DNA from 3 places in the Streptomyces sp. NPDC028910 genome. Region 1 is predicted to be linked to each of the others. Evidence: riboswitches for the same ligand, from Rfam matches in the RefSeq annotation. Region 1 holds a riboswitch; each other region holds the start of a gene.
The links. A riboswitch is a leader RNA that binds a small molecule or an ion and turns the genes downstream of it on or off. The one in region 1 is predicted to bind cyclic di-AMP.

Region 1 (2,257 bases):
CCACCCTCGACGCGCACGCCGACCACCCGGGCATCCGGGTCTCCCTGGAGGTCCCGGCCTCCCGGCTGCCCAAGGCGCTGGGCCTGCTCGCCGAGGCGCTGCGCGCCCCCGCCTTCGCCGACGCCGAGGTCGACCGGCTGGTGCGCAACCGGCTCGACGAGATCCCGCACGAGCTGGCCAACCCGCAGCGCCGCGCCGCCAAGCAGCTCTCCAAGGAGCTCTTCCCGGCGTCCCTGCGGATGTCCCGGCCGCGCCAGGGCACCGAGGAGACGGTCGCCCGGATCGACTCCGCCGCCGTACGCGCCTTCTACGAGGCCCACGTGCGCCCCGCCACCGCCACCGCGGTGGTCGTCGGCGACCTGACCGGCATCGACCTGGACGCCGTGCTGGCGGACACCCTGGGCGCGTGGACGGGCGGGACCGCCGAGGCCCTTCCGGTGCCGCCGGTGACCGCCGACGACACCGGCCGCGTGGTCATCGTGGACCGGCCCGGCGCCGTCCAGACGCAGCTGCTGATCGGCCGGATCGGGCCGGACCGTCACGACCGGGTGTGGGCGGCCCAGGTGCTGGGCACGTACTGCCTGGGCGGCACCCTCACCTCCCGCCTGGACAAGGTGCTGCGCGAGGAGAAGGGGTACACCTACGGCGTGCGCGCCTTCGGGCAGGTGCTGCGCTCCACCGCCGACGGGAAGGGCGCCTCGATGCTCGCCATCAGCGGCTCGGTGGACACCCCGAACACCGGTCCGGCGCTGGAGGACCTCTGGAAGGTGCTGCGCACCCTCGCGGAGGGCGGTCTGACCGACGCCGAACGCGACGTGGCCGTACAGAACTTGGTGGGCGTGGCCCCGCTGAAGTTCGAGACGGCGGCCTCGGTCGCCGGCACCCTCGCCGACCAGGTCGAGCAGGAGCTGCCGGACGACTACCAGGCGCAGTTGTACGCGCGGCTCGCCGAAACGGGCACGGTGGAGGCGACTTCCGCGGTCGTGAAGGCCTTCCCGGCGGACCGGCTGGTCACCGTCCTGGTGGGCGACGCGGCGCAGATCGAGGAGCCCGTGCGGGCCCTCGGGATCGGTGAGGTCACGGTCGTCAGCAACTGACGGCGCGGCCATGGGCCAACGGACGGCGCGGCCATGGCCAACTGACGGCCCATCGGCGTGAACGGCAAGGGGCCCCGGCGGTTTATCCGCCGGGGCCCCTTTTGTCCGTTTGGTGGTGAGGTTGCTTTTATGTGGTGTGGCGTACGCAACAAAAAGGCGTGTCTGTTTGGCGATTGACTGATGATCCGCCTAGCGTCGGCCGTGCTGTCCGTCAGTTGTGCCCGCCGCACCCGCGGCACCGGACAGCGATCGCCGAGTCCCCGTCAGGCGCGAGCCTGGGGAGCCGGGGACCCACATGAGTCCCTGGGGTGAATCGGACCCCCTCGCAAGAGGAGGCCCGTAGGAGACCTTCCTGCTCCGAACCCGTCAGCTAACCCGGTAGGCGAGAAGGAAGGAAAGGATCAAACCCTTCATGGCGTTTGGCAGTCGTCCCGCTGGTTCCGGTAAGCACCGTGGTTCCAGCCGTCTGAGCCGCAAGACCGCCGGTTACGCCGGCATCGCCGCACTCGCCACCACCGGCGTCGTCGGTTCCCTCGCCGCCCCGGCCTTCGCCGCGGACAACCACAGCAGCAACTCCGCCCAGGACAACGGGCTGGGCGCCGTGGTCGTCGCCGAGGACCTCGCGGGCGACATCGCCGACCAGGCCGAGTCCCAGCAGCGCGCGGCCGACGAGGCCGCCGCCAAGGCGCAGGCCGAGGCGGAGGCGAAGCAGCGGGCCGCCGAGGCCAAGCGCCTCGCCGAGGCCAAGGCGAAGGCCGAGCGCGACGCCGCCGAGCGCGCCGCCCGCGAGGAGGAGCGCAAGCGCCTCAACACCTTCGTCGCCCCGGTCGAGGGCTCGTACGTCAGCACGCAGTACCACGCGGGCGGCGGCATGTGGTCCTCCGGCAGCCACACCGGCATCGACATCCACGCCTCCTCCGGCACCTCGGTCCGCGCGGTGGGCGTCGGCACCGTCGTCGAGGCCGGCTGGGGTGGCGCGTACGGCAACAACGTCGTCATCAAGCACCACGACGGTACGTACACGCAGTACGGGCACCTCTCCTCGCTGAGCGTCTCCGTCGGCCAGCAGGTGGCCGCCGGCCAGCAGATCGGCCTGTCGGGCTCCACCGGCAACTCCAGTGGCCCGCACCTGCACTTCGAGGCCCGCACCGGCGCCTCCT
Region 2 (2,257 bases), on a different contig from region 1:
CGGCCATCCGGCCACGGACTTCGGGGCTCCGACCCCGCCGGCCCCGAGCCCGTCCGACAGCCCGCTCCTGATCCCGGACGCACCGTCCGTCGGACTGCCCGTCATGCCCGCGCCGGACGTGCCGACGACGCCTCCCGCCGACCCGACCCTTCCGGGGCTCCCGGGCGATCCGACCACGCCTCCGGTGACCCCGGGCGGTCCGACGGCCCCCGCCCTCCCGGGGGACCCGACCGCGCCCACCACCCCGCCCACCACCCCGGGGCTGCTCCCGGTCGACCCGGCGGCCCCCGTGGCCCCGGAAGCCACTGTCGGCGAGGGCAGCGGCAAGCACCGCGGTGCGCCCGCCGCCGAGGTTCCCGTGGCGTCTGACGCCGCGTCGAGCTCCACGTACACGGTCCAGGTGGGCGACAGCCTGGCCGCCATCGCGGATGCCAAGGGGGTCGAGGGCGGCTGGAGCGGCCTCTACCAGGCCAACGAGCAGGTCATCGGCGAGGACGCCGATCTGATCAAGCCCGGCCAGAACCTGGATCTAACCCCGTAATAAGGACACTTCATTCATCCGGAAAGAGTTGAATGTCGGGTTTCTGCAAGTGAGACATGCATCTCTTCCGGTCAACTGGCGTGTCCCGTCCCGGGGCTTCCGCAAACCCCGTCCTCACCTGCGCAAACACCCCTGCGGGGAGCGCAAGTAGGAGCCGTTTCTCCCCGATGTCCCTCGTTGAACATCGGGGAGAGACCTGTCTACCTTCTGAATCGCTCGCCACCGCGAGCTCCTTCGACCGCATCGCCGAATCCTGCCGGCGGACGGGGGGAACAGTCGTCGCGTCAAGCGCCGAAGGCAGGAGCGGGGGAACCAAGGTAGGTGCCGGGAGCGGCCGTTGAGAGACGGTCACGCCACCGGCTGGGGGTTAAGACGTGCGCTAGGTCGCACGGCCGGGCAACTCACTCGCCCGAACCCGACAGCTCACCTCGTAGGCGTCGGTGAGGAGAATCTCCATGCTGCTTTCCGGCAAGGGCAAGCACCGCCGCGGTTCCAAGGCCGTCCGCATCGTCACGCTCGCCGGTGTCGCCGGTGTCGCCGTCGCCGCCCCCCTGATGGCCGCGGGCACCGCCAGCGCCGCCACCGCTTCCGAGTGGGACAAGGTCGCGCAGTGCGAGTCCGGTGGCAACTGGGCCATCAACACGGGCAACGGCTACTACGGCGGCCTGCAGTTCTCGTCCTCCACCTGGGCCGCCTTCGGTGGCAAGTCGTACGCCGCGCAGGCCAACCAGGCCTCGAAGTCCCAGCAGATAGCCATCGCGGAGAAGGTCCTCAAGGGCCAGGGCAAGGGCGCCTGGCCGCACTGCGGCAAGGGCCTGTCCAACTCCTCGTACACCGGCGGCGGCTCCTCCGAGGCCCCGGCGTCGACCAAGCCGAAGGCCGACACGAAGAAGACCGAGCAGAAGGCCGCGCCGAAGAAGGAAACCAAGCGCGCCGAGGCTCCGACCACCCGCTCCGAGCGCACCGAGGCCCCGGCCGCGCCGAAGACCGGCAACGGCTCGTACGAGGTCAAGCCCGGCGACACCCTGGGCACCATCGCCGAGGCCAACGGCGTCCAGGGCGGCTGGGAGAAGCTCTTCGAGCTGAACAAGGACATCGTCTCGGACGCCGACCTGATCTTCCCGGGTCAGAAGCTGAAGCTCAGCTGAACACTGCGGCCGTAGCCGCAGGAGCACGTACGTCCCCACCGCCCGGCGCGTCTCCCCCACGCGCCGGGCGGCGGCGTTCGTGCCGGTCAGAAGCGCGATCATGCGCGGTGATCACGAGGCTATGTCCCGGAAGAGGGGTATTCGGTCCCTTTTTCGTCCCAGGGGCCGGGCGGTCGGCCGGTCGAGCCCCCCGGGCCGGTTAGGCTCTAGTCGGCAAGGCCATCCCACGGCCTGACGCCATCGCACACTCAGCGTCACATCCCAGAAGGAGATGCTCGTGCCGTCCATCGACGTCGTCGTAGCCCGGGAAATCCTGGACTCCCGAGGCAACCCCACGGTCGAGGTCGAGGTGGGCCTCGACGATGGCAGCACCGGCCGTGCTGCAGTTCCGTCCGGCGCCTCCACCGGTGCATTCGAGGCCATCGAGCTCCGTGACGGTGACCCCAACCGTTACATGGGCAAGGGTGTCGAGAAGGCCGTCCTCGCCGTCATCGAGCAGATCGGCCCGGAGCTCGTCGGCTACGACGCCACCGAGCAGCGGCTGATCGACCAGGCCATGTTCGACCTG
Region 3 (2,257 bases), on a different contig from region 1:
AGGTAGTCCGCCACGATCGCCTCGCGCTCCACGCCCAGCGCGAGCAGGGTGACCGCGATCGACAGGCCGGCCCGGTCCTTGCCGGCCGCGCAGTGCATGAGGGCGGGGACGCTGTCCTCGGCGAGGGCGTGGACCACCCGGCTGTGCTCGGCGGTGCGCTGCACGATGATCCGGCGGTAGGAGTCCGACATCCGGGCCGCGGCCTTGCCGTCGCCCAGGATCGAGCGCAGCTGGTCGAGGTCGCCGTCGCGGACGAGTCTCCAGAACTCCCGGCCGTCGGCCGGATCCGAGAGCGGGATGTTGACGTTCCGTACGCCCGGAAGCTCGACGTCCGGCCCCTCCAGCGCGTGGTCGGCGCCATTGCGGAAGTCGAAGATGGTGTGGAGGCCGAGCGAAGTGAGGAACTCTGCGTCGGTTTCGGTGGCATGTGCGAGATGTCCGCTTCGGAACAGTCGTCCCGTCCCGACCCTTCGTCCATCAGAAGTCGGCAATCCGCCTACATCGCGGAAATTGCGCACCCCGGTCAGCTCCGGCTCCTGTATCTGCTGGGTCAAAGGAACTCCTCCGCTTCATGGTGGGAAAACTGTCCGAATTGAGCTACTTGGCGCCAACTTGCCATATCCGGAGGCGAGATCGGGCACGTCCCCGTGAGCCAGATCATACGGTGACCGTGAGTGCCTGATCGCGAAAGCCGAATCGCCCGGTCGGAGCGGCTGTTGAGGGTGCGGAATGGACGGAGGGTGACGGGAATTCCGTCGATCCCTCATTCCTGCGAATCCGTCAGGGAATTCATGGCTTGTTCCGCGCGGTCGTCAGGGATTACCTTCGCGATCGATCCGGGTGGACCGCCGAATCCTGCCGCCGCCCGGGAACCGCACCCGACTATTTCGCGCGGCAGGAGCGGGGGAACCAGGTAAGCCGCTGTGCCGGAGATCTTTTCGCCGGTACGGCTCGGGGTGAAGCCGTACATGTCCCGCACATGAACGGCCGGACATCTCCAGTCCGAACCCGACAGCTCACCTCGCAGGCGCCGGAGAGGAATTCGACATGCCTGCAAAGGGTAAGCACCGCCGTCCCAAGTCCCTCTCGATATCCCGCGGTTTCGCCGTCGCCGGCACCGGTGGCGCGGCCCTCGCGCTGCCGCTGATGGGTGCCGCCGGCGCCCACGCGGCCGGTGCCCCGGCCGCCGCGACCGCGGTGGCCCCCGCAGTGGCCCCGCAGGTCCCCGTCTCGCTGCAGGCCGCGTCCCTCGCCGCCGTGCAGGCCGCGCCCGTCGCCGCCGTGCAGGCCGCGCCGACCGTCTACACGGTCGTCCCGGGCGACTACCTCTCCAAGATCGCGGCGGAGCGCCACCTGGCCGGTGGCTGGCAGCAGCTGTACGCCGACAACCGCGAGGCCGTCGGTGCCAACCCGTCGCTGATCCACCCGGGCCTGAAGCTGACGCTCGGCGGGTCGGGTGAGGCGGCTCCGGCCGACCCCGCCCCCGCTCCGGAGGCGGCTCCGAAGGCCGCCCCGAAGCCCGCTCCTGAGGCCGCTCCCAAGGCCGCCCCGAAGACGGCCCCGAAGGCTGCTTCGAAGCCGGTCGAGAAGCCCGCTCCGGTGGAGCGGGACTCCGCCGCAGAGGCTCCGGCCGAGCAGCAGTCGGCCTCCGGCTTCGTGGCCCCGCTCAGCGGCGGCATCTCCACCCAGTACAAGGTCGCGGGCAGCATGTGGTCCTCCGGCTACCACACCGGCGTCGACTTCATCGCGAGCTCCGGCACCACCGTCAAGGCGGTCGGCGCGGGCACCGTGGTCTCCGCCGGCTGGGCCGGCGCGTATGGCAACGAGGTCGTCATCCGGCACACGGACGGCACCTACTCGCAGTACGCCCACCTCTCCTCGCTGTCCGTCTCGTCCGGCCAGAGCGTCACCGGCGGCCAGCGCATCGGCCTCTCCGGCTCCACCGGCAACTCGACCGGCCCGCACCTGCACTTCGAGATCCGCACGGGCCCGTCGTACGGCTCGGACATCGACCCCGTGAACTACCTCCGCTCGAAGGGCGTGAGCATCTGACGGCACCCGCCGTCGGGGCACGGACACGCGTGAGGCCGGGACCCGAGGGGGGTCCCGGCCTCACGCGTACTTATTCCTTATCCCCCGCGTGGTACAGATCACGGTCCGTCAACCCCTCATTACGTTGGCGTAGGTTGCTCACGGGAAGGAAAGATGGTGTCCCGTGGCAGCGACGACGACGAAACTCAAGACCATCGGCTCGTAC

Region 2: linked by a shared signal. The riboswitch ahead of ACZ4TV_RS28905 (transglycosylase family protein) and the one ahead of ACZ4TV_RS17190 (M23 family metallopeptidase) in region 1 are both predicted to bind cyclic di-AMP.
Region 3: linked by a shared signal. The riboswitch ahead of ACZ4TV_RS03450 (M23 family metallopeptidase) and the one ahead of ACZ4TV_RS17190 (M23 family metallopeptidase) in region 1 are both predicted to bind cyclic di-AMP.

Annotation. Positions count from the first base shown of each region.
Region 1 covers NZ_JBVHVF010000012.1:121,602-123,858, forward strand. Annotated here, with positions in the region: gene ACZ4TV_RS17185 (M16 family metallopeptidase) at 1-1,097, shown strand, start outside; cyclic di-AMP (ydaO/yuaA leader) riboswitch at 1,338-1,496, shown strand; gene ACZ4TV_RS17190 (M23 family metallopeptidase) at 1,510-2,257, shown strand, end outside.
Region 2 covers NZ_JBVHVF010000031.1:55,972-58,228, forward strand. Annotated here, with positions in the region: gene ACZ4TV_RS28900 (transglycosylase family protein) at 1-541, shown strand, start outside; cyclic di-AMP (ydaO/yuaA leader) riboswitch at 821-993, shown strand; gene ACZ4TV_RS28905 (transglycosylase family protein) at 997-1,689, shown strand; gene eno (phosphopyruvate hydratase) at 1,961-2,257, shown strand, end outside.
Region 3 covers NZ_JBVHVF010000002.1:169,380-171,636, reverse strand. Annotated here, with positions in the region: gene ACZ4TV_RS03455 (tyrosine-protein phosphatase) at 1-554, opposite strand, end outside; cyclic di-AMP (ydaO/yuaA leader) riboswitch at 870-1,045, shown strand; gene ACZ4TV_RS03450 (M23 family metallopeptidase) at 1,048-2,052, shown strand; gene ACZ4TV_RS03445 (SGNH/GDSL hydrolase family protein) at 2,216-2,257, shown strand, end outside.